2 linked regions of the Verrucomicrobium spinosum DSM 4136 = JCM 18804 genome follow. The protein of the gene in region 1 interacts with the protein of each later gene in a pairwise test. Links are inferred from orthologs where the notes say so. Each region holds a gene or a part of one and is shown on either strand. Other genes may lie near its edges.

Region 1 (10,270 bases):
GTAGCTCTGGGCGATGATGCCGGTTTCCTCCAGCAGTTCGCGTCTGGCGCAGTCGATCAATTCCTCATGGGCGGGGCAGCCGCCTTCCGGGATCTCCCACTCGTAGCTCTCGTGGCAGTAGCGGTACTGGCCGACGAGCCAGGTGTAGCCCTGCTCATCAATGGGGATGACACCGACGGCGCGATTCTTGAACTCGACCACACCATAAATGCCGGGGCCGCCGGAGGGATTGATCACCTGGTCCTCACGAATGCGGATCCAGGGATTGTGATACACCTCGCGGGTGGACAGGGTGGTCCAGGGATTCTCCATGCAGTCGGGTTGGGAAAGGCTGCCGGAGGCGGGACCACCCTGGGAAAAGGGTGGGCGGACTTACCTCACGGTGCCCGAAAATACCCATCTGGATTGTAAAGCCAATAACAATCGCGGGGATTCAGGCGGGGCAGGGACATGTAGGGGCGGCCTTTCTCGTCCACCTGGGCCTTGAGCTCTGCCACCGGGCCGGAGCCGTGCGCGCTGGCTTCCATGCCATCGTCTGCGCTGACACTGCCGGATCCGGGGGCTTTGGGGGCGACGTCGGGGCTCTTGATGGTGCCCGTCTCCTGGATCTCATCCACAATGTGGTCCACCCACTTCAGCTTCTGGGCGTTGTCGCCGAACTCGCTCCAGTCGCCGCTGGAGGCGTGGGCATACATTTGCTTGATGAGTTCTTCGCGGGAGATGCCCATCTTGACCGCCACGGGGTCAGCCAGACGGCGCCACCATTCTTCCATCTCCTTGAGCCACTCTTGTTGCTGAGTGAGATTGCCCCCGGCAAAGGAGTGGATCTGGTGGTGGAGGATGACCGTGTTCGAGTAAGCGTAGGAGTGCTTGGCCACGGTGGCGATGCAGGCGGCCATGCTGGCGGCGAAGGACTTCACCACCACATGCACGGGGGCCTGGCTGCCCTGCATGGCTTTGACGATCTTGTAACCTGCCATGACAGAGCCACCGGGGCTGTCATCGATGACGAGGAAGATCGGCAGCTTGGCATCGCGGTTGTTGAAATAGTTGATGCGAGCAATGACGTTGTCCGCCGTGCGCATGCTGATGGGCCCGTTCAGGGCGATGCGCCGGTCTGACATGACCAGCTTGCGACCCTGCAGGGGCTCGGTGAGATACACGGGGTCAGACATCGCGTAGTTGCGGGCCTCTTCCTCCTCTTTTTCCAGGGCGATGCCGGAGTTGATCCGGGCGATCTCCTTCTGCGTGGCATTTTCGATGCGGCGGATCTCGGCGAGTTCCGTCTCGACCTCGGCCTTGGCGATGCTGCTTTTCAGCAGGGCGCGGTCGAGGGTGCGTTTGTCCTCCTCCAGAGCTTTTTCCTCGGCGAGTTTTTCCTGATACTCTGCCAGATCCTGCTTTGCCTTCAGCTCGGCGAGCTGGGCTTGAAGACGCAGGGTGTTGAGCTTGGAGGGGCTGAGCTCCTTCTCCACCGCGGCCTGGGCCAGGGCGAGCTCGGTGGAGAGTTTCTCCTTCTCGACCGTGAGGCGGCCGACCTCCGCCTTCAGCGCATCAAGCGAGGGTGCTGGTGCGGTTGTTTTTTCCTCGCACTGCTGCGCTTGCAGTTCGAGCAGGTCTTCCGCCGGCAGTCCGGCGTTCAGGGCTTCTGCCCGGGCGGAGGAACCCGCAATCACGAGCAACAACAAGGCGGCAAGACGGATCGTCGTATGCATGGGCAAGGTGGGGTTGACGCACACTGCTTTTCTGTTTCCCGTGGCAATCATTGCGATTAGCCACGGTGACAATTATTTTGAAAAGCAGTACACGTGCCAAGCTAACGGGCCACGATTGTAGCGTCCCGCAGCCACTTGCCCATCCCAAAGTTACGGAGCTGTTGCTTTTGTCGGAGAAGCTGGTGGAGTGACCCCGGTGCCGGCCGTGGAGTGCAGGATGATGGAGGAGCCATCGGGGCTGAACTCGACGCTGGTCACCTTCTCCAGCACCGCTTTTACGTGAGGCTTGAGCTTGGCGACATTGAGCCAGGGGATGGTCTTGAGATGGAGGAAGAAGCCTTGGCTGACCTCCTTGCCTGGCACGGTGAGCGTCTCCATGTGCAGATCCAGGGCGTTGTTTTCAATGACGGGTTTGAAGCCGCTCTTACCCACAAGGTAGCGCTTGGGACCGTCGCTGCCCGGGAGACGGTTGATCTGCCAGCAGAGGTCGGCCATGAGGAGCTGGGCCTGGGGATCGATGCTGGTGAAGAGGGCGATGCCTCGGTAGTCGGCCACTTCCTTTTCCCCTGCGATCACGATCAAGGTGTTGAGCTCCTCTACACTGAGGAGGAGGGGAACGGCTTTGCCATTGGACGCTGCGTCTTCAAAGGAGTCCAGCTTGGTGAGGAGGGCGGCTCTTTGTTCCTCGCTGGGCGTGGGAGTAGGCAGAGGGGGGGCGTTGTCGATGGTGAACTGGCTGATCTCCTTGTCCTGCCGGTAGCCGCTGTAGAGGGTCCAGCCGACGATCCCGCCGAAGGTGCAAATGGCGATGATGAGAATGGCACAACCGTAGAACGGGCTGAAGGGGCCGGTAGGTTCTTTCTGAGCTTGAGACATGGGAGTTGGTAGCCTCTAGACAGGGAAAAGGGAAGAGGGAAAACGTGACGAGAGGTCGCACCCGACCTGGTGGTTGGGGATTGACAGGGGGCGAAGGGCAAGCGACTACGCGGGTCCGTTTTTCCCCGCCCGGCGTGGGAAATCGGGCGTACCTTTCCCTTACCGAACTGATTCCCATGAAGATCCTAGCCGCGCTGTCTGGAGGCGTGGACAGCAGTGTCGCCGCCGCCCTGCTCGTCCGCGAGGGGCATGATGTGTCCGGGGCGTACATGAAGAACTGGATCAATGAGGAGAACATCATCGGCCACTGCCCCTGGCAGGAGGACATCGAGGATGCCCGTGCGGTGGCGGACCAGCTCGGGATCGAGTTCCGCGTGGTGAATCTGATGAGGGAGTACCGGGAGAAGGTGGTGAAGTACCTCCTGGCCGGGTATCAGGAAGGGATCACGCCCAACCCGGATGTGATGTGCAACCGGGAGATGAAATTCGGCGTGCTCTGGGAGTGGGCCAAGGATCACGGCTATGATGCCATCGCCACCGGGCACTATGCCCGCTGGGAGCTGCCTGCGGAGCCGGGGGCGCACCCGATCGTGCGACGCGGCGTGGATGGCAACAAGGACCAGACCTACTTCCTGGCCATGATGCGACCGGAGCAGGTGGAGATTGCTCGCTTCCCCATCGGCCACCTGCCCAAGGCGGAGGTGCGGGTGGAGGCATCCCGACTGGGTCTGAAGACGGCGGAGAAGAAGGACAGCCAGGGGATCTGCTTCATCGGTGAGGTGAAGATGGAGGACTTCCTAAGGACCTTCGTGCCGGACAATCCCGGGAACATTGTGAATCTGGAAGGCAAGGTGCTGGGCGAGCATCGCGGTCTGCATCTCTACACCCTGGGCCAGCGCAAGGGGCTGCGGGTGCCGTCCAATCTGTACAAGCAGGCCTATGTGGTGGTGGCGAAGCGGCCCGCCGCAAATGAGCTGGTGGTGGCGATTGAGCAGGCGGATACCCCGCTGCTCTGGGCGCGAAAGGCGATTCTGACGCAGATTTCCACGACGGGGCCGGACCTTCTGGTGCCACGGCGGCTGAACGCCCAGCCGCGCTATCGCTGCCCGGCGGGGATGGCGATGTACACGCCTTTTGAGAGGGAAGACGGCTGGGCCGCAGAGCTGGTGTACGATGAGCCCCAGCGGGCGCTCACACCCGGGCAGATCTGTGCGCTGTATGACGGGGATCAGCTGCTGGGTGGGGCGGTGTTTGAGTCGATTGGGTATGAGTAGGTGGAGTGGTGGAGAATTGACTTGAGCAGGCTCGGTGCGCTGCGATCCTTTGCTATGCATCCTCCGGACTACGCTGCACTCTTGGATAACCACGGGAAAGGCACCCTAGATCAGTCAGCCTGCATGGAGGATTGGGAAGCTGTTGTCGCCATCAAGCGAGGGATCGCAACGGCGCTTTCGGGAGGGGGACGGCCTCTCTCGGAGTTTCTTGACGCGATGCGGGTTCAGTATGCGGTGGCCCGCACCGAGGACGGGCACTTAGCAGAGGGATCGGGAAGCTGTTGAGGGCTCCGGAGCGGATGACGAGGCGTCTGGTGACCTCCAGGCGTACAAAATCTGCGAAACGGGATGCTTCCCCGCCAAGCTGCGCTAAAGCGTTTCTTCCCGATCTACGACCTCGACACCCTTCCTGACAACCGACCCTGACCATGTGGACCTCCGTTAAAGAATACCAGGACATCAAGCTGGAGAAGTCCAGCGACGGCATCGCGAAAATCACGATCAACCGGCCGGAGGTGCGCAATGCGTTCCGTCCGCTGACGGTTCATGAACTGCTCAATGCCTTTGACGTGGCGCATGAGGATCCTGAAGTGGGGGTGATCATCCTCACGGGTGAGGGGCCGGATGCCTTCTGCTCCGGTGGAGACCAGAAGGTGCGTGGTCACGCGGGCTATGTGGGCAGCGATGGCGTGCCGCGCCTGAACGTGCTGGACCTGCAGAAGAAGATTCGCGGCATTCCCAAGCCGGTGATCGCCATGGTGGCGGGCTACGCCATCGGCGGCGGTCATGTGCTGCACGTGGTGTGTGATTTGACCATTGCCGCGGACAACGCCCGGTTTGGCCAGACGGGGCCGAAGGTGGGCTCGTTCGACGGCGGTCTGGGCAGCAGCTACCTGGCCCGCATCGTGGGGCAGAAGAAGGCGCGTGAGATCTGGTACCTGTGCCGCCAGTATGATGCGCAGCAGGCGCTGGACATGGGCCTGGTGAACCATGTGGTGCCCCTGGCGGAACTGGAGGAGGAGACGGTGAAATGGTGCCGGGAAATCCTGGCACACTCGCCGCTGGCCCTGCGCTGCCTGAAGTCGGCACTCAATGCAGACTGCGATGGCCAGATGGGCCTGCTGGATCTGGCGGGGAATGCGACGCTGCTCTACTACATGAGTGAGGAGGCGAAGGAGGGCAAAAATGCGTTTGTGGAAAAACGCAAGCCGGACTTCTCCAAGTTCCCCCGCGTGCCGTGATGCGGTTCAAGATCTAACTCAGTGCCTGCATCATGATCGCCGGACAGATCAAACCCTGGATCCTGGCGGCCCGTCCCAAGACGCTGGGGGCCGCCGTGGCCCCTGTGCTGGTGGGCTCCGCGCTGGGCTGGAAGCTCAGCGGGGAGTTCTGCGTGTGGCTCATGCTGGCCACGCTGGGCAGCTGCATCTGCCTGCAAATCGCCACGAACTTCTTCAACGATGCCGTGGATGCGATGAAGGGGAGCGACACGCAGGAGCGCCTGGGGCCCGTGCGCATCACCGCGTCTGGCATGATGTCCGCCGGCGCGGTGATGAAGGCGGCGGTGCTCTTTCTGGTGATCGCCAGCGTGCAGGGCGCGGCGCTCATCTGGCAGTGCGGCTGGCCCATTCTGGCCATAGGCATTCCCTCCTTGTGGTTCTGCTACGGCTACACAGGTGGACCCGTGCCGCTGGCCTATCGCGGCCTGGGGGAGCTCTTCGTAGTGTTGTTCTTCGGCCTCATTGCCGTGACGGGCTCCGCGTTTGTGCAGAGTAGTCAGTGGCATGTGGAGGCGCTCGTGGCGGGTCTGCAGATCGGCTGTCTCTCCACCGTGCTTATTGCCATCAACAACCTGCGGGACATAGAGGAGGACACCAAGACGGGCAAGAAGACGCTGGCGGTGCGCTTTGGCAAAACCTTCGCGCGGGTGGAGATCACGCTGCTCTACCTCATCACCCTGGCACTCTGCTTTTACTGGCAGACACCTGCCGTGCGGTGGGCTCCCTTTGCCATCGCATTCCTTGCCGCCGCCGCCCTGTCCACTGCGATTTGGAAGACAGAACCTTCTCCCCGCTACAACAAATTCCTCGCCATGGCCGGGGCCTCCCTCCTGGCCTTCTCCTTCACCTTCATCGCCGCATTGATCTGGGGCTAATCCCTCAACCAACGAAGTGTCTAAACCAGCGTAGCGTCTCAACCAGGGCGAAGCCCGTCTCAACTTTCCACCTCTATGTCCTACTACATTCATCCGTACACGCTGTACTCCCGCGGTGCGCTGAATGCGGTGTCGCAGCGGCGGGAGTTTCACGGGGTGCTCATCATGGTGGACGGCGGGGTGGGCTGCCTGCACCCCTGGCCGGAATTCGGCGATCCGCCGATCAAGGATCAACTGGACCTGCTGAGAGACGGCGGCACCTCAAAGGTGATCGAGCGTGCTCTGCGCATGGCGGCAGTGGATGGCGCGGCGCGGCGGGCGGGTGTCAGCTTGTTTGCAGGGCTGGAGATTCCGCCGTGTCATTACTCTTGGGATCAAAACCAGCCCAGTGAGCCGCAGATGCGCCGCGTCGTGGCAGAGGGGTGGGGGGCGATCAAGACCAAGGGCTGGAACAACGTGGGGGAGGTGCTGCGCTGGCTGGACAGCTTTGCCGCCAAGGCTGGGGATGCCGGGGTGAAGCTGCGCGCGGACTTTAACTCCTGCCTGGAGCCCCATCAGTTTCGCAACTTCATGGAGTGGATGTCCCCGCGTGTGAGAGCGCGGCTCGACTTTGTGGAAGATCCCTTTCCGTACGACCCCGAGTCCTGGGAGGATATGCAGCGACGCTATGCGGTGGATCTGGCTCTGGACAAAGCTCTGCGCGGTGCGGATGAGGGCTTTAACGTGGCGGTGCTCAAGCCCGGGCGTCGCGAGTGGCGGGAGATGCTGGACGGCGTGCCGGAGCGGGTGAGGGTGGTGATGACCTCCGCCATGGACCATGCCATTGGCCAGAGCTTTGCCGCGTATGAGGCTGCCCTGGCGTGGCAGGAGATCGGTGGGCGCATGGATCTGTGTGGCCTGGCCACGGATCATCTCTTTGCCAGGGATTCTTTTTTTGAGCGGCTGAGTGCGGTGGGCGGAGTGCTGGCAGTGGATCGTGCGGGCACCGGCCTGGGCTTCAATGAGGTGCTGGACAAGCTGGCCTGGCTGAAGTTGTAGGGGCGAACCCTTCCGGCACCGACGACGGACATGCAGCACACCCCTCAGGAAAACGACGCCTTCTGGCAATCGACAAGGTTGCATCTGGCGCTGGCTCCAGGGGAGATGGCTCCGGACGGTCTGGAGGAGATGACGCAGGCGCGGGCAGATACGGCGGGCTTGTGTTATTTCAAAACCTCCGGGAGCGAAGGCGTGCCCAAGTGGGTGGGCCTTTCTCGGGAAGGGATGCTCATCTCAGCGCAGGCAGTGAATGAGCACCTTGAGTCCACATCTCAAGACCGTTGGCTCATCGCCCTGCCCACGCACCATGTGGGAGGCTGCTCCATCCTGGCTCGTTGCCATTTGAGCCGTGCTGCGTGGACTTTTCTAGAGGGGAAGTGGGATGCAGGCCGGTTTGCTGACCAGTGTGCGAGGGAGCAGGTCACTCTGGTATCTCTGGTGCCGACGCAGGTGTATGATCTGGTGGCGGCCCGGCTTCCCGCGCCGGAGTCGCTGCGGGCCATCGTCGTGGGCGGCGGGGGCATGAACCGGGAGGTGGCGTTGCGGGCTTTGGAGTTGGGCTGGCCGGTATTGCAGAGCTTTGGCATGACCGAGACGGCCTCCCAGATTGCCACCGAGCCGCTGGAGCACCTGAGGACGGGCTTTGATCCAGAATCACTGCAGGTCCTGCCCTGCTGGCAGCTTGGTACAGATCAGACGGACCGGCTCCACGTGCGCGGCAGCGCTCTGGCCAAGGGGTACATGGTCCTTCGTGATGGGGCCTGGCAATGGGAGCCGATTGATCCGGATGCCGGACTGGCCACGCGGGATCGCGTGCAGATCTGGCATCATGGCACGCGACAGTTTCTCCGTTTCCTCGGGCGCGAGGCTTCGTTTGTGAAAGTGTTGGGCGAACTCGTGAGTCTGCCCGAGTTGCAGGCCCGGCTTGAGAAGATCTACCTGGAGGAAGGGCTTGCTCCTGCCTCATGCGTGATCTGGCCGATAGCTGATGACCGGCAGGAAACGCGGCTGGTGCTGGTGGGGGAGATGAGCAAAGCTGCCTTGGAGACGTTGCGGGCGCAGTTCAATGAGGGGGTGCCGGGATATCAGCGACTGAGCGGGGTGCGAGGTGTTGCGGCAATTCCTCGAACCGGATTGGGGAAGGTGGATCGTGTGGGGCTGGAAGCTTTACTGAGACAGGATTAACCATCGCTCTGCTCGGCCTGAATCCGTCTGGAAGCCGGTGCCACTCGTTCCAGCAGTGCCTCGATGGCGATGGCGGCCAAGTCTGTCGCAGGGGTTTGCAGGAACTTTTCGCAGGTGAGCTTGAGGGAGACGATGCCGTGCAGAGACGTCCAGAAGACCTCGGCATGATGTTGTGCGGAGTCCTTTCCTGAAACCAGTTGCTTAAACTGGGACTGGATCATGCCGAAGACGCGCTGGCCCGCGCCGCCTGCGTCCTTGCCGGGCTGGCTGCGGAACATGGCGTCCGCCAGGGCGCTGTCCTGCATGAAGATGACGCGGTAGGATTCGGGCTGCCCGGTGCTGAAGTGCAGGTACTGACGGGCGAGCTCGCGCAGGGCGTCCTTTGGGGGGAGGGTCAATGCGGGGAGCATGAGCTTTTCCAGGTCCTCAAGGCCGCGGCGGCCGAGTTCGGCGACGATGGCCTCCCGATTCTCGAAGTAGAGGTAGAGGGCGGTCGCAGAGTAGCCGATTTCCCGGGCGAGGCGTCTCATGCTGAGGGCCTCATAGCCTTCGTTGACCAGGATGGTGCGCGAGGCGCTGAGGATGTGGTCCTTGAGATCGGTGGTGGCCTGGGCGCTGCGGGGTGGGCGGCTCATGGTTGAAATATGTCGTTTGACATCGGACTGTCGAGATGTAATTAACGGTGTTAACTTAACGATGTTAATATAACCTTATGAAGACTGAATTTGCCTTGTTTGGTGCTACGGGACCCATTGGCGCGTCAATAGCCGCTGCACTGCGAGACGCGGGCGTCCGCTACAGGGTGGTGGGCAGAGATGCGACGTCTTTGCAAAGGACCTACGGAGCGGATCCTCTGGCGGAGATTCGTACGTGGAACCCAGACGACCCTGCCTCGGTGGTGGCTGCGGCGGAAGGGGTGGAAACGCTCATCACGATGGTAGGGGTGCCCTATGATCAGTTTCACCTGCATCCCCAGATCATGCGCCAGACGCTCGCCGGAGCGATCGAGGCCGGGGTGAAGCGGGTGGTCCTGATTGGCACGCTCTACCCCTTTGGCCGCCCTCAGACGGACCGGGTGAATGAGATTCACCCGCGTGAACCCCACACCTACAAGGGGCGCATGAGAAAGGAGCAGGAGGATATCCTGATGGAGGCGGGACGCTCCGGGCAGATCCAGACGACCCTTATGCGGCTACCCGACTTTTATGGGCCACGGGTGGAGCGCAGCTATCTGGACGGGATCTTCAAGGCGATCGTATCCGGAGGCCGGGCGCAGATGCTGGGGCCGATTGACAAGCCGCATGAGTTTGTGTTCGTGCCAGACGTTGGGCCGGTGGTGATGAAGCTTGCACGTAATCCCGGGGCGTATGGTCGCACCTGGAATCTGGGTGGCGCAGGCGTCATCACGCAACGGGAGTTCGCGGAAAAAGCCTTTGCTCTGGCGGGCAGGGGAAAACCAAAGCTGATGGTGGCGGGCAAGCTGATGCTCCGCATGATGGGTTGGTTCAATCCCATCCTGCGGGAACTGGTGGAGATGCACTACCTTCTGACGGACCCGCTGATCGTGGATGACTCTGCCTTGCGGGAACTCTTGGGTGGGTACCACAAGACCTCGTATGACGAGGGGATTGCCACTTGTTTGAAGGCGTAGCGATGTGGGCTGGTCAGGAGGCTCTTATTGAGACAGGATTGACAAGAGGGAGGGGGAAGGGGCGGTTGTGGCCGGACGGGCGGCATTTTCTTTGTGCCTTCGTGCCTTTGTGTGAGGATAGATGCTCTTCTTTTTCTGCAATTGTCGAAATGGGGTGGGGCGGCTCGTCATCCCTGTGTAGCGCGGTCAGATGAACTGGTCCGCCTGCACACAAGCTCTACCGCAACACCTCATGAAATACGCTCTGCTGGTTCATCAATCTCAGGAAGTCTTTGACCGTCGCGATGACGCGGCCGTGCTGGCCGCGGGACGGGCCTATGGCCAGGCGCTGCAGGCGGCGGGCATCTTTGTGGGGGGCGCTGGGCTGGAATCGCCT
Region 2 (10,414 bases), 1.1 Mb from region 1 along the record:
CCACGGCCGGAGAGCCTATCTGGACGGGCGTTATTTCAAAGTGGCTTCACTGGATCCGGAGACGCAGTCGCTCGTCTTGAAGGCCGGTCAGTCCGGCAAGTCCCAAGCCGTGCCGGACTGATTCGAACCATCGCTCGATGAAATGAAAAAGCCGGCAGAGAGCGTCTGCCGGCTTTTTGCATTTTGAGGCTGGAACGCGCGTTCCTATTTCTTCTTGGACACTCCCGTGACCAGGGTGGTCCACTTGCCGTCCGCTCCCTGCATGCTGGACGTGAAGGTGCGTTCGCTGTCGCTTTTGAATTCGGTAACTTCCTGGAACTTGAACAGTTTGCCCGGCTCCATGGGGCAGGGGCCTTCCGATTCAAGGGTGAGCTTGTTGCCAGAGGCGTCAACGGAGCCGCTGTACCTCCAGAGGTAGCCATTCATGGAGTCCACCCAAGTTCCAGAATATTTCTTGGCATCGGCATCGTAACCCAGCGTGAGATTGAAAAGGAAGGGTTGCCCCATCATTTCGCTCTTACCCTCGCTGACGATCCAAAAGCCTCCGAGCGACTTCACCGTTTCCGTACCCTGTGCCTTCAACGGCGGTTTGCCAGGTTCCATGTGGATGGAGGTTTCTGTAGTCCAGTTGCCGACAAACCTTTGAAGCCATTCGTGCTCCCTGGTGGGCTTGGGCATCTGAGGTGTCTCTTGAGCCGGAAGGTGAAGGGAAAGCGCGGCGAGAAGGACGGCCGCCAGCGTGGAGCGAGTGAAGCTTTTCATGGAAGGTTGGTAGTTGGAGGAGGCTATGGAGGCGTGTGCTTCCGGATCATGCAGTGACCAGATTGCTGAACCCGCCGTAGTACATGCGGGTGTAGTCAAAAGGACAGGTTGACGGGGCCATCATCTCGGCCATGCGGGGATCTGCCATGACCTTGACATTCACAGCGTCCCGATGCTCACGGGATTCATAGGTGATCCAGGCGAAGACCACGGTTTCGTTTTCACTGGCACTCACGGCTTTAGGGAACGGCATCTGACCTTCGACCTGCAGGTCGTCGCCGATCCATTCCCGATATTCCAGGGCACCGCAGTCTTTCCAGATCTGCCCCGCTTTTGAGGAGATGGCGCGGTACTCTTCCACTTTGTCCTTGGGGAGAGGTAGCAGAAATCCGTCTGTGTATTGGCTCATGGTTGGGTGGGTGGTCTGAGTTTTGTTTCTTGTCTGTGGGTAAGATTCTGATCAGTCGCTGAGTGCCTGGTGAGTGCTGGTCCAGAAGTCAGAGAAGATGGCGGGAGGCTCGGGCGAATCCATCATCCCCTGGTTTCTTTGGGGTCGATGTACTCCGAGGTGCCCAGACCCCCAATCCCAACCGAAGCGGCCAGGCGTGACGGATGAGGAAGTGAAAAATCAAGGTTGCGGCGCTTTTGCGGCAGCTTCTGACACCCGCTTTAGGTCGGCCAGGCCTTTTTCAAAGTCGCCTCCGATCATTTTGTCCATGTTCATCACCAGACCAAAGGCTTTGGACATGAGGTTCTTCTCACCGAGCATGGTCCAGTCCACGGCGGTCTTGCTTCCCTCGGACTTAAATGTGAACTCTGCCGTATTGGTGGCGGCGAAGGGCTTGATGAACTCCAGTTTGATCTTTACCAGTTCTCCCGGGCGGCTTTCCAGGATGGTCATACGGCCTTCACCCACCTGATTGTTGCCCACCCAGGCGTAGCTGGATCCGGTGCCAGAAGCAGGTCCTTCGAAGGTATGCTTCATCTGGGGATCCAGTTTGGCCCAAGGCGACCAAGCCTCCCATTTGTGGAAGTCGTTTACCTGGTCAAACACAGTGGTGGAGGGTGCCTCAATGGTCGTGGCACGAGTGATGCTGAAGTCCTTGGGCTGAAACGCAGCCGCAACGAAAAAGATGCCGACGATGAGAACGAGAGCGAGGATGATTTTGGTAAACATGGGCGGATGTTTGAGCAGCGCGTTGTGAGCGAGAGTGCGACCGATGGGCTGATGTTCCCGGGAGGATTACAGGACTTGAAGTGATCGGCTGTCACCCACTATTTGGGTGTGTGTGGGGAGAGAATGTTTTTTGGGAGGACGCAACCGTAGCCAAAATGTTTTCGCCACTTTGGCTACGGTCGAAAGCGCCATCCTACTGGAGACGTTTTGCCTCGAACTTCATGAGAGTCGTCCAGGAGCCGTCTTCCTCCTGGATCGACGAGGTGAAGATCTTGTGATCGGCGGATTTGAACTCGGTCACGTCCTGAAATCGGGAGAGGGGAGCGTCGCGGAATGGGAAGGGGCCTTCCGTCTCCATGGTGAGCTTGTTGCCAGTATCGTCCACCGTGCCCTCGGCAAGCCAGCGATAGCCGCTCATGGAGTCCACCACGGTGGCGATGTACTTTTCCTTCTCCTGGTCGTAGCCGACGGTGACAAGCTGGGTGTAAGGCATCTCTGGGTTGTCACTTTCAATTACGGTGTGGGCCCAGAAGCCGCCGATGGAGCGGACGGTTTCAATACCGCTGAGTTGCATGGCGGGCTGGCCAGGCATGCAGTTGGCTTCTCCTTTGGAGGACCATGTGCCCACCAGGCGGTCCAGCCACTGGTGTTGTCTGGAAGGTGGGTTCATGTCTCCACAGGCTTGGGTGGGTGCTTCGGCTTCGAGGGTGGCGTTTTGGCTCATGGTAGTATGGGTTGGGTGGTCTGTAGTTTGGTTTTTCGGTTCTGGGGTGAGGGGTTTTGAAATGGAGTCGCGTCACGCTTGTCATGGTCCCTTCCTTCCAGGCCACGACGAACGGGCGGTCGTCCACAGGACAAATCCGCTAAAGTTTTCTACAAAACCGTCTCTGCTGCGCTCAATGAAGGCGGCTCGACAAGCTACGAGGCAAAATAGCCACCCTGGTCCTGCTGCCAGATCTGATAGCCATCGAGCTCTTCCTCGGTGACGGTGGACTGCTGGAAGGCCACGGGGCCCTGCGCCAGAAAAGCTTTGGTCGTGAAAGGGAGGTGCCCTATCCCCAAGGCCTGCCCGGGGCCCTCCGAGTCCAGGATCAAGGTGGAAACGTCAATCCTCTCTGGTGGGCTGGGCCAACAATTAGAATAGAGGCGGATGTGCACCCCATGGTCATCCACCATGAGAATCTTGGCAGCTTGATAATATTCTGCGCCCCTTATTGCGCAGATCGAGCCACGCTCGAACAAGGGCAGGGGAGTCAGGAGCAGAGTCCGGAGTCTTTCCAACTCCCCGGACAGGAATGTCCATTCCCACACGGGTATGGTGGGGTTGATCACCAGTCCAAAATTTGGCTCAGCAAGAAAGATCACCTCAAAGATCGAGACCGCCAGCGGGCGGTGGGGGAGACCTGCGGATGCGACAGTTGCTGCTGCTCGGGAGAGCGAGGTGAAGACCGCGATGAAGGTGTGGCCATCGGGCCCCTCAGTCGTCAAGGCTTCCTCCATGCCGACATCTTCGGGAACAAGGGCAAAAACAAAATGGGAGGTCCACGAGAGTAGAACCTCGGAGAACGAGGTGTTGCTCAGTTCGGAGCGATAGAGCGCGTGAGCTGTCTCGATGGCGTTTTCGGGGGCCTCGCCTCGAAAGCGGGAGTCAGTCGCGGAGTCAGAGGGGGTGGCCATAGAAAGGGGGGGATATGTTCCAGTTCCCAAGGGCGGTGCAGAAGTCAATCCGGTTTTTGCAAGGCGTCATGTGATAGTGGCAGATGGGGGCAAGGTTTTGTGCTCCCGGAAAAGGTCGGATCAGATCGGAAAAACTTAACTGACTCAAACAAAATTCCTCTTGCACACTTCGGATTTCATGCTTGTTTTCAGGCTCCACACATTGCCGTGAACCACCGCCGCCAAGTAGGCGGAGACAGTTTCAACCATGAGCCAAACCGCAACCAACGAAATCAAGTCCTTCCAGCTTCACGAGAAGGACACCGGCAGCGCAGACGTGCAGATCGCTCGTCTTACTGACCGCATCAACCACCTGACGCAGCACCTCGCCACGAACTCCAAGGACCACTCGTCCCGTCGCGGCCTGCTCCAGATGGTTGCCCGCCGCCGCAAGCTTCTTGACTATCTCAAGGTCACTGAAGAGGGGCGCTACGCCAGTCTGCTGAAGGCGCTCAAATTGCGCCGCTAAAGTTTTTGCCGAAAGGCGGGGCTCCAAAGGTCTCGCCTTTCTGCTTTCAGGATCGCAGACCCTACGTCTGTACGGGCACCGGGAGCTGTTTCCCGAGCGGCCCTTTTCCTGTTTTTAGCATCAGCATTCGCATCCAAACGGGTTGGACGGATGCCAACCCGCCCGCGTTACCGGGCACTTGCCTCCCCATCAATTCAGGCAGGCGTCACTCATGTCTCCGTCAACCGGAGCAGATTGAACCATCGCCCGGGCGCAATCCGACCTAAAACGTTAATCTTAAAGATTTTAGACCATGTCTATTCACACTATCACAGCCGCGCTTCCCAACGGCGACATCACGTTCGAAACCGGCAAACTGGCGAAACTCGCTGACGGTGCCGTAACCGTCCGTCAGGGTGACACCATCGTCATCGTGACCGCTGTGTCCGCTACCAAGGTCAAGGAAGGCCAGGACTTCTTCCCGCTTTCCGTCGAATACAAGGAAAAGGCAGCAGCAGCCGGCAAATTCCCCGGTGGCTACTTCAAGCGTGAAGGCCGTCCTACCGAGAAGGAAATCCTCACCTGCCGCATGACGGACCGCCCACTGCGTCCGCTTTTCCCGAAGGGCTACTACTACGACACCCAGATCGTCGCCCTCCTGCTGAGCGCAGACGGCGAGAATGATGCTGACATCATCAGCATCAACGGCGCTTCCGCCGCCCTTTGCGTGTCCGACATTCCTTTCGCAGGCCCCGTGGGTGCCGTGCGGGTGGGTCGTGTGAACGGCCAGTTCGTGTTGAACCCCACTCACAGCCAGCGCGCCAAGAGCGATCTTGACCTTGTGTACGTGGGGAACAAGAGCGAGGTCATCATGATTGAAGGTGCCGCCAATGAGTTGCCCGAAGCCGAGTTCATCAAGGCACTCGCTTTCGCCCAGGAACACGTGCAGGTGCTCGTGGCTGTGCAGGAAGAGCTCCGCGCCAAGGCTGGCAAGGTGAAGCGCGAAGTGCCTCTCATGCTGGTGAAGGACGAACTCCTTGAGATCGCCTACGAAGTCGCAGGCAGCCGTATCGAGGGTGCCATCTATCGCCCCAGCAAGGTCGAGCGCAGCAAAGCCGTGGGAGCCTTGCGTGATGAAGTGGAAGCCGCCATCAAGGCCCGCTATCCCGAGTCCGGCAATTTTGAAATCAGCCAGGCGTTCGACTACCTTCAGAAGAAGGCTTTCCGCGTGGCCATCCTGGACAAGCAGACCCGCGCCGACGGTCGTGGGATCGACCAGCTCCGCCCCCTCAGCGGCGAGACCGGCCTCATTCCCCGGTCCCATGGCTCGGCCCTCTTCGCCCGTGGCGAAACCCAGGCGCTCGCGCTGGCCACTCTGGCCCCGCTCGACGAAGCCCAGGAAATGGACAACTACGCCGGTGGCGAAACCACCAAGCGCTTCATCCTTCACTACAACTTCCCTCCCTTTAGCGTGGGTGAAACCGGCCGTTTCGGCGGGCAGAATCGTCGCGAAATCGGTCACGGCGCACTCGCCGAGCGCTCCGTGGAGCCGGTGGTCCCTTCCTCCGAAGACTTCCCGTACGCCATGCGCGTGTCCAGCGAAGTGATGGAATCCAACGGTTCCACCTCCATGGCCAGCGTTTGCTCTGGTGTGATGGCCCTCCTCGACGCAGGGGTGCCTCTCAAGCGCCCCGTGGCCGGGATTTCCGTGGGCCTCGTCAGCGAGTACGACGCCAACAACCAGATGAGCCGCTACCTGACGATGCTCGACATCATCGGCAGCGAAGATCACTTTGGCGACATGGACTTCAAGCTTTGCGGTACCGAGCTGGGTGTCACCGGCTTCCAGCTTGACCTCAAGCTGCCAGGCATCCCGTTGAGCATCCTCAACGAAGCCATTGCCAAGGCGGTAACCGGCCGCACAAACATTCTCGAAGTGATGAAGAGCGCGATCGCTGCTCCCAAGTCCCTTAGCGAGTTCGCTCCCCGCATTGAGAAGACCAAGATCAACCCCGACAAAATCGGCGAACTCATTGGGCCTGGCGGCAAGAACATCAAGGCCATCCAGGCCGAGTCCGGTGCGGACATCAGCATCAATGACGACGGCACCGTCCTCATCTATGCCAGCTCCAAGGAAGCCCTTGAGCGTGCGCTTGAGCTCGTCAACAACACCGTGGGTGAAGTCGAAGTCGGCAAGAACTACACGGGCCGCGTGGTCAGCACGACCAACTTTGGTGCCTTCATGTCGCTCGGCGGCAAGAAGGACGGCCTGATTCACATCTCCGAACTCGCTGACTTCCGGGTCAACGTGGTGGAAGATGTGGTCAAGGTGGGTGACGTGGTCACCGCCAAGTGCATCGGTGTGGATGACAAGGGCCGCGTGAAGCTCAGCCGCAAGGCCGTGCTCAAGGAAAAAGACACCGCCGCCGTGGGCTAAGCCCCGGACCCCTGACAGTCATTTAAGCCTCAAGTCCTCCCTGGCGGGGACTTGGGGCTTCTTGGTTTTTACGGCCCATGGAGCTCAACGCCAGTTCCGATCACCATGTGCCACGCAGCGCTGCAACTGCTTGAAATGCAGCGCATTCTCGCCACCACTGTCCCGTTCCATCCCTCGCATGAATTCCACCTGGACCGCACGTCTCATCCTTCTCGTCTTCTGGGCTCTCATCTATTTGCCCGGATTAGGAGACCTGGAGATCAAAGGGGAGGAGTGGCGCCGCACGATCCCAGGTCGGAACATGCTGCAGAATGGCGACTGGCTGGTGCCCCGTTCAGGAGGGCTTCCCTATGTCCGCAAGCCACCGCTCATCAACTGGATCAGTGCGGTGAGCTTCAAGACCACTGGAGTGGTGAACGAATGGACGGCAAGACTCCCGAGTGTGCTGACGATTCTGGTGGCGAGCCTGGGCATGTTTGGGTTCTCCCGCCGCTGGATGGGGAACAAGGCAGCGCTGGTGGGCGGATTGTTCTTTCTGGCAAGCGTAGGGGTCATTGAGAAAGGCCGGATCGCGGAGATCGAAGTTTACTACATTGCCTTCACAGGGCTGGCCTTCACAGCGTGGATGGCGGGGTTCAAGGGCAAACTCAATCTGTGGGCGGCATGGTTGTGGGTGGGGCTTTTCCTGGGGCTGGCCATGCTGGCCAAGGGGCCCATGCATCTGCTCTTCTTTTACCTGCCGGTCGTCGGTGCCTGTTGGGCCAGCAGCCGCTGGAAACAATTGTTCAGCCTCCCGCATCTCGCAGGTCTGCTGCTGTTCTTTGCGATCACTCTCGCCTGGGCGCTCCCCTTCATATCCTCGTACGCCCAGCTTATGGGCATCCAGAAGATGGATGTGCTGAGCACCTGGGGAAATGAGGTCTCCAGCCGCGTGACGGGTGAGGAAAAGACCAGTGCCTCTGACTGGCTGATCCGTGGGCCCAAGGCACTGGTGATGTTCCTGCCATGGATCCTGCTGGTGCCGCTCTGGTGGCGCAAGGCTGCTTTGGAACGCGCCTTTGGGGATCTCGAATCACGCAAGACCTTTGACGGCCTGAAATGGGGCGTGGTCGCGGGCTTCGCTTTCATGATTCTTATTCCCAGCTCGAGCGCGCGCTATGTGGCGCCGCTGCTGGCACCGGTGCTCTTGATGATCGCCTGGGTGCTCGTTGAGGGAGGTGCCGAGGCTACCCAACGGCAGCGCACGGTTTGGCACTGGATCAATCGCGGTTTTTTTGTCCTGGCGATGGTGGCCATCGGCGTCGCCGCCATTCTCTATTGGCCGTCTTCACTCATTGCTGTGGCCGCGTGGGCGGCTGGCATCACTGTCCTTACGCAGGTGCTGCTGCGCCAGGTGAAACAAGAGGGGACGCTCGCGGTGGTGTCCTTGACACTCGTCACAGCGCTGGCCGCTGCCATGCTCATGGGTGCATTCGTCCGGATCGGCCACCACATCATGTCCCAACGGGAGGATGTGCGCTCTACGGCGCTCGCGATTCGGAAAGCGATGGGGGACACCTCCGAAGGACGCCTTCTGATCTTTCACCTGGGCCAGATGCCTTACCCATTCTATCTGCCTGAAACCTCGCTGGAGCTGGATACTTTGGAACAGGTTCCTCAAGATCAGCCTTTCCGCTGGATGCTCACCGGCACCAAGACGGACGAAGGTTTCCGTCCCTGGTTTGAACGTCGCTTCGGCCCGGCAGAGACCGTCGCGGAGTTTGAGCGCACGTGGGGTGATCAAGGCAAGCGGGGCGAGCGCATGGTGCTCATCCGCTTTGCCGGGCGCGATCAGGAGAAGCAAAAATGAGTCTGAGGAAGGTGTCCCCCACCTTCCCCATCGTCATCGTCTTGCGTGGTTTCACCCGATCCTCGCTTCACCGTCCCCCAGGAGTTTGCCAGGGACCATGTAGGAGCGGACATAGTCGGCTACGGCATCGTTCAGCGGGGTGATGGCGTCTTTGTAGCCGAGCTGGCGTAGCTTGCTGATGTCGGCACAGGTGTAGTACTGGTACTTCTCCCGCAGGTGGGCGGGAAGGTCGATGAACTCAATGTGTGGTGGGAGTTCCAGGGCGCGGAAGATGCCGGTGACGAGCTGTAGCCAAGTGTGCGCCAAGCCAGAGCCCAGGTTATAAAGTCCGCCGGAAAGGGGATGGTTGCCGAGGAAAAGGGTCATGGCCACGGCGTCCTTCACGTAGAGGAAGTCCCGCATTTGTTCACCATCCTTAAAGTCGGGGCGGTGACTCTTGAAGAGCTGCACCTTGCCGTTGGTGAGGATCTGGTCGAACGCCTTGTTCACCACGGAGCGCATGTCGCCTTTGTGGTTTTCATTGGGGCCGTACACGTTGAAATACTTCAGACCCACGACCCGCTTGGCGATGCCCGCACGCTGAGCGTAGAGGTCGAAGAGGTGTTTCGAGTACCCGTACATGTTAAGCGGGCGAAGCACAGAGATGTCCTGCATTTTGTCATCCATGCCGTGAGCACCGTCCCCGTAGGTGGCCGCAGAGGAGGCGTACACAAACTTCGCCCCGGTCGCGATGGCCCAGTGGGCCAGCACCTTGGTGTACTCGAAGTTGTTCTTCATCAGGTGGTTCGCGTCCCGCTCCGTCGTGGCAGAGTTCGCCCCCAGATGATAGATCACATCGAACTTGCCCAGCGACTCTGGGCGGTTCGCGACCGCCTCCAGCAGGTCCGCTGCATCCAGATAGTCAGCATATTTTAGAGCCACCAGGTTTTTCCATTTTTCATCCGTGCCCAGTGAATCTGTGACAACAATGTTCTCCTCCCCCCTCTGGTTAAGAGCCCAGACAAGTGCGGAACCGATGAAGCCGGCACCGCCGGTGACGAGAATACGGGAGGATGGCATGGAAGGGGAGGAGGAAAGAGGAGACGCTGCGCTGGTTGAGACGGTGCCGCCGGAGGCGGCACCTGTTGAGACACGTTGTTGGTTGAGACGCTACGCTGGTTTGTCAGAGCGGGAGAGTTGGGACTTGCGGAGATTGTGAATGCGAGCTGACAACATAAAGGTAGCGCTGCGAATACGTGCCTGATCTTCTTCGCTGATCAAGCCGAGATCAGCGCTGACTGCAACAAGGCAACCCACTTCCATGAGGGAACTGTACGCAAGTTGAGAAAAATGCGCTTGGTCTTTGGCACTGGTGCGGGCGGTTCCTTCAGCCAGGTTGCATGCTACGGAAACGCTCGCTCGATTCAGTTGCGAAACCAGACCGAATGCCTCGGTCTTCGGGAAGGTTCGAGTTAGTCTATAGATCTCTGTGATCAAGCTTCGTGAGTCCTGCCAGACGCCAAGCTTTTCAAAAGGGAACTGTTTGCGATGAACGTTCTCATTCATGATCCAGCGAAGCGTCTCAACCAACGACGTGTCTCAACAGGTGCCGCCTCCGGCGGCACCGTCTCAACCAGCGCAGCGTCTAAACTACCTCAAACGTCCATGCCAAAGTACTCATGCGCATTCGCATAGCAGATGCGCTTGATCATGGTGCCGACGAGGTCGTAGTCGTCGGGGACGAGGCCGTTTTCGACGTCGCGGCCGACGAGGTTGCACAGAATTCGGCGGAAGTACTCGTGGCGGGGTGGGGAGAGGAAGCTGCGGGAGTCGGTCAGCATGCCCACGGAGCGGCTGAGGAGGCCGGTGGAACTGAGGGAGTTGATCTGCCATTCCATGCCTTCCATCGTGTCCAGGAACCACCAGCCGGAGCCAAACTGCATCCTTCCGGCGATCCCCTGGTCGTTGCCTTGGTAGTTGCCGACGATCGTGGCGAAGACGTAGTTGTCCTTCGGGTTCAGGTTGTACAACACGACCTTGGGCAGG

Evidence for each region.
Region 2: the proteins of menB (region 1) and rfaD interact in binary tests that used the Escherichia coli proteins (3 or more experiments, as listed by UniProt). The link is inferred for Verrucomicrobium spinosum DSM 4136 = JCM 18804 from one-to-one orthologs.

What each region holds. Positions count from the first base shown.
Region 1 is NZ_ABIZ01000001.1:5,191,482-5,201,751, reverse strand. What follows is about bases 3,374-6,199. They hold menB (1,4-dihydroxy-2-naphthoyl-CoA synthase), read left to right. Parts: upstream 3,374-4,293; coding sequence 4,294-5,106; downstream 5,107-6,199. Other genes in these bases: VSP_RS21155 (enolase C-terminal domain-like protein), read left to right, coding at 6,096-6,199; VSP_RS21160 (1,4-dihydroxy-2-naphthoate polyprenyltransferase), read left to right, coding at 5,139-6,020; mnmA (tRNA 2-thiouridine(34) synthase MnmA), read left to right, coding at 3,374-3,865. Also shown: VSP_RS21190 (NUDIX domain-containing protein), read right to left, coding at 1-312; VSP_RS39780 (ATP-dependent Clp protease proteolytic subunit), read right to left, coding at 378-1,715; VSP_RS21180 (hypothetical protein), read right to left, coding at 1,866-2,591; more of mnmA, read left to right, coding at 2,768-3,373; more of VSP_RS21155, read left to right, coding at 6,200-7,058; VSP_RS39775 (AMP-binding protein), read left to right, coding at 7,089-8,243; VSP_RS36555 (TetR/AcrR family transcriptional regulator), read right to left, coding at 8,240-8,878; VSP_RS21140 (NAD-dependent epimerase/dehydratase family protein), read left to right, coding at 8,956-9,894; VSP_RS21135 (YciI family protein), read left to right, coding at 10,127-10,270. UniProt on the Escherichia coli protein: Converts o-succinylbenzoyl-CoA (OSB-CoA) to 1,4-dihydroxy-2-naphthoyl-CoA (DHNA-CoA).
Region 2 is NZ_ABIZ01000001.1:4,107,217-4,117,630, reverse strand. Bases 7,445-10,414 are described here. They hold rfaD (ADP-glyceromanno-heptose 6-epimerase), read right to left. Parts: upstream 9,449-10,414; coding sequence 8,441-9,448; downstream 7,445-8,440. Other genes in these bases: uxaC (glucuronate isomerase), read right to left, coding at 10,024-10,414; VSP_RS16625 (four helix bundle protein), read right to left, coding at 9,539-9,934; VSP_RS16635 (ArnT family glycosyltransferase), read left to right, coding at 7,445-8,389. Also shown: VSP_RS16675 (lysozyme inhibitor LprI family protein), read left to right, coding at 1-121; VSP_RS16670 (DUF1579 domain-containing protein), read right to left, coding at 205-762; VSP_RS16665 (DUF1428 domain-containing protein), read right to left, coding at 809-1,171; VSP_RS16660 (SRPBCC family protein), read right to left, coding at 1,391-1,939; VSP_RS35860 (DUF1579 domain-containing protein), read right to left, coding at 2,133-2,663; VSP_RS39580 (SseB family protein), read right to left, coding at 2,858-3,616; rpsO (30S ribosomal protein S15), read left to right, coding at 3,864-4,124; VSP_RS16640 (polyribonucleotide nucleotidyltransferase), read left to right, coding at 4,417-6,540; more of VSP_RS16635, read left to right, coding at 6,719-7,444. UniProt on the Escherichia coli protein: Catalyzes the interconversion between ADP-D-glycero-beta-D-manno-heptose and ADP-L-glycero-beta-D-manno-heptose via an epimerization at carbon 6 of the heptose.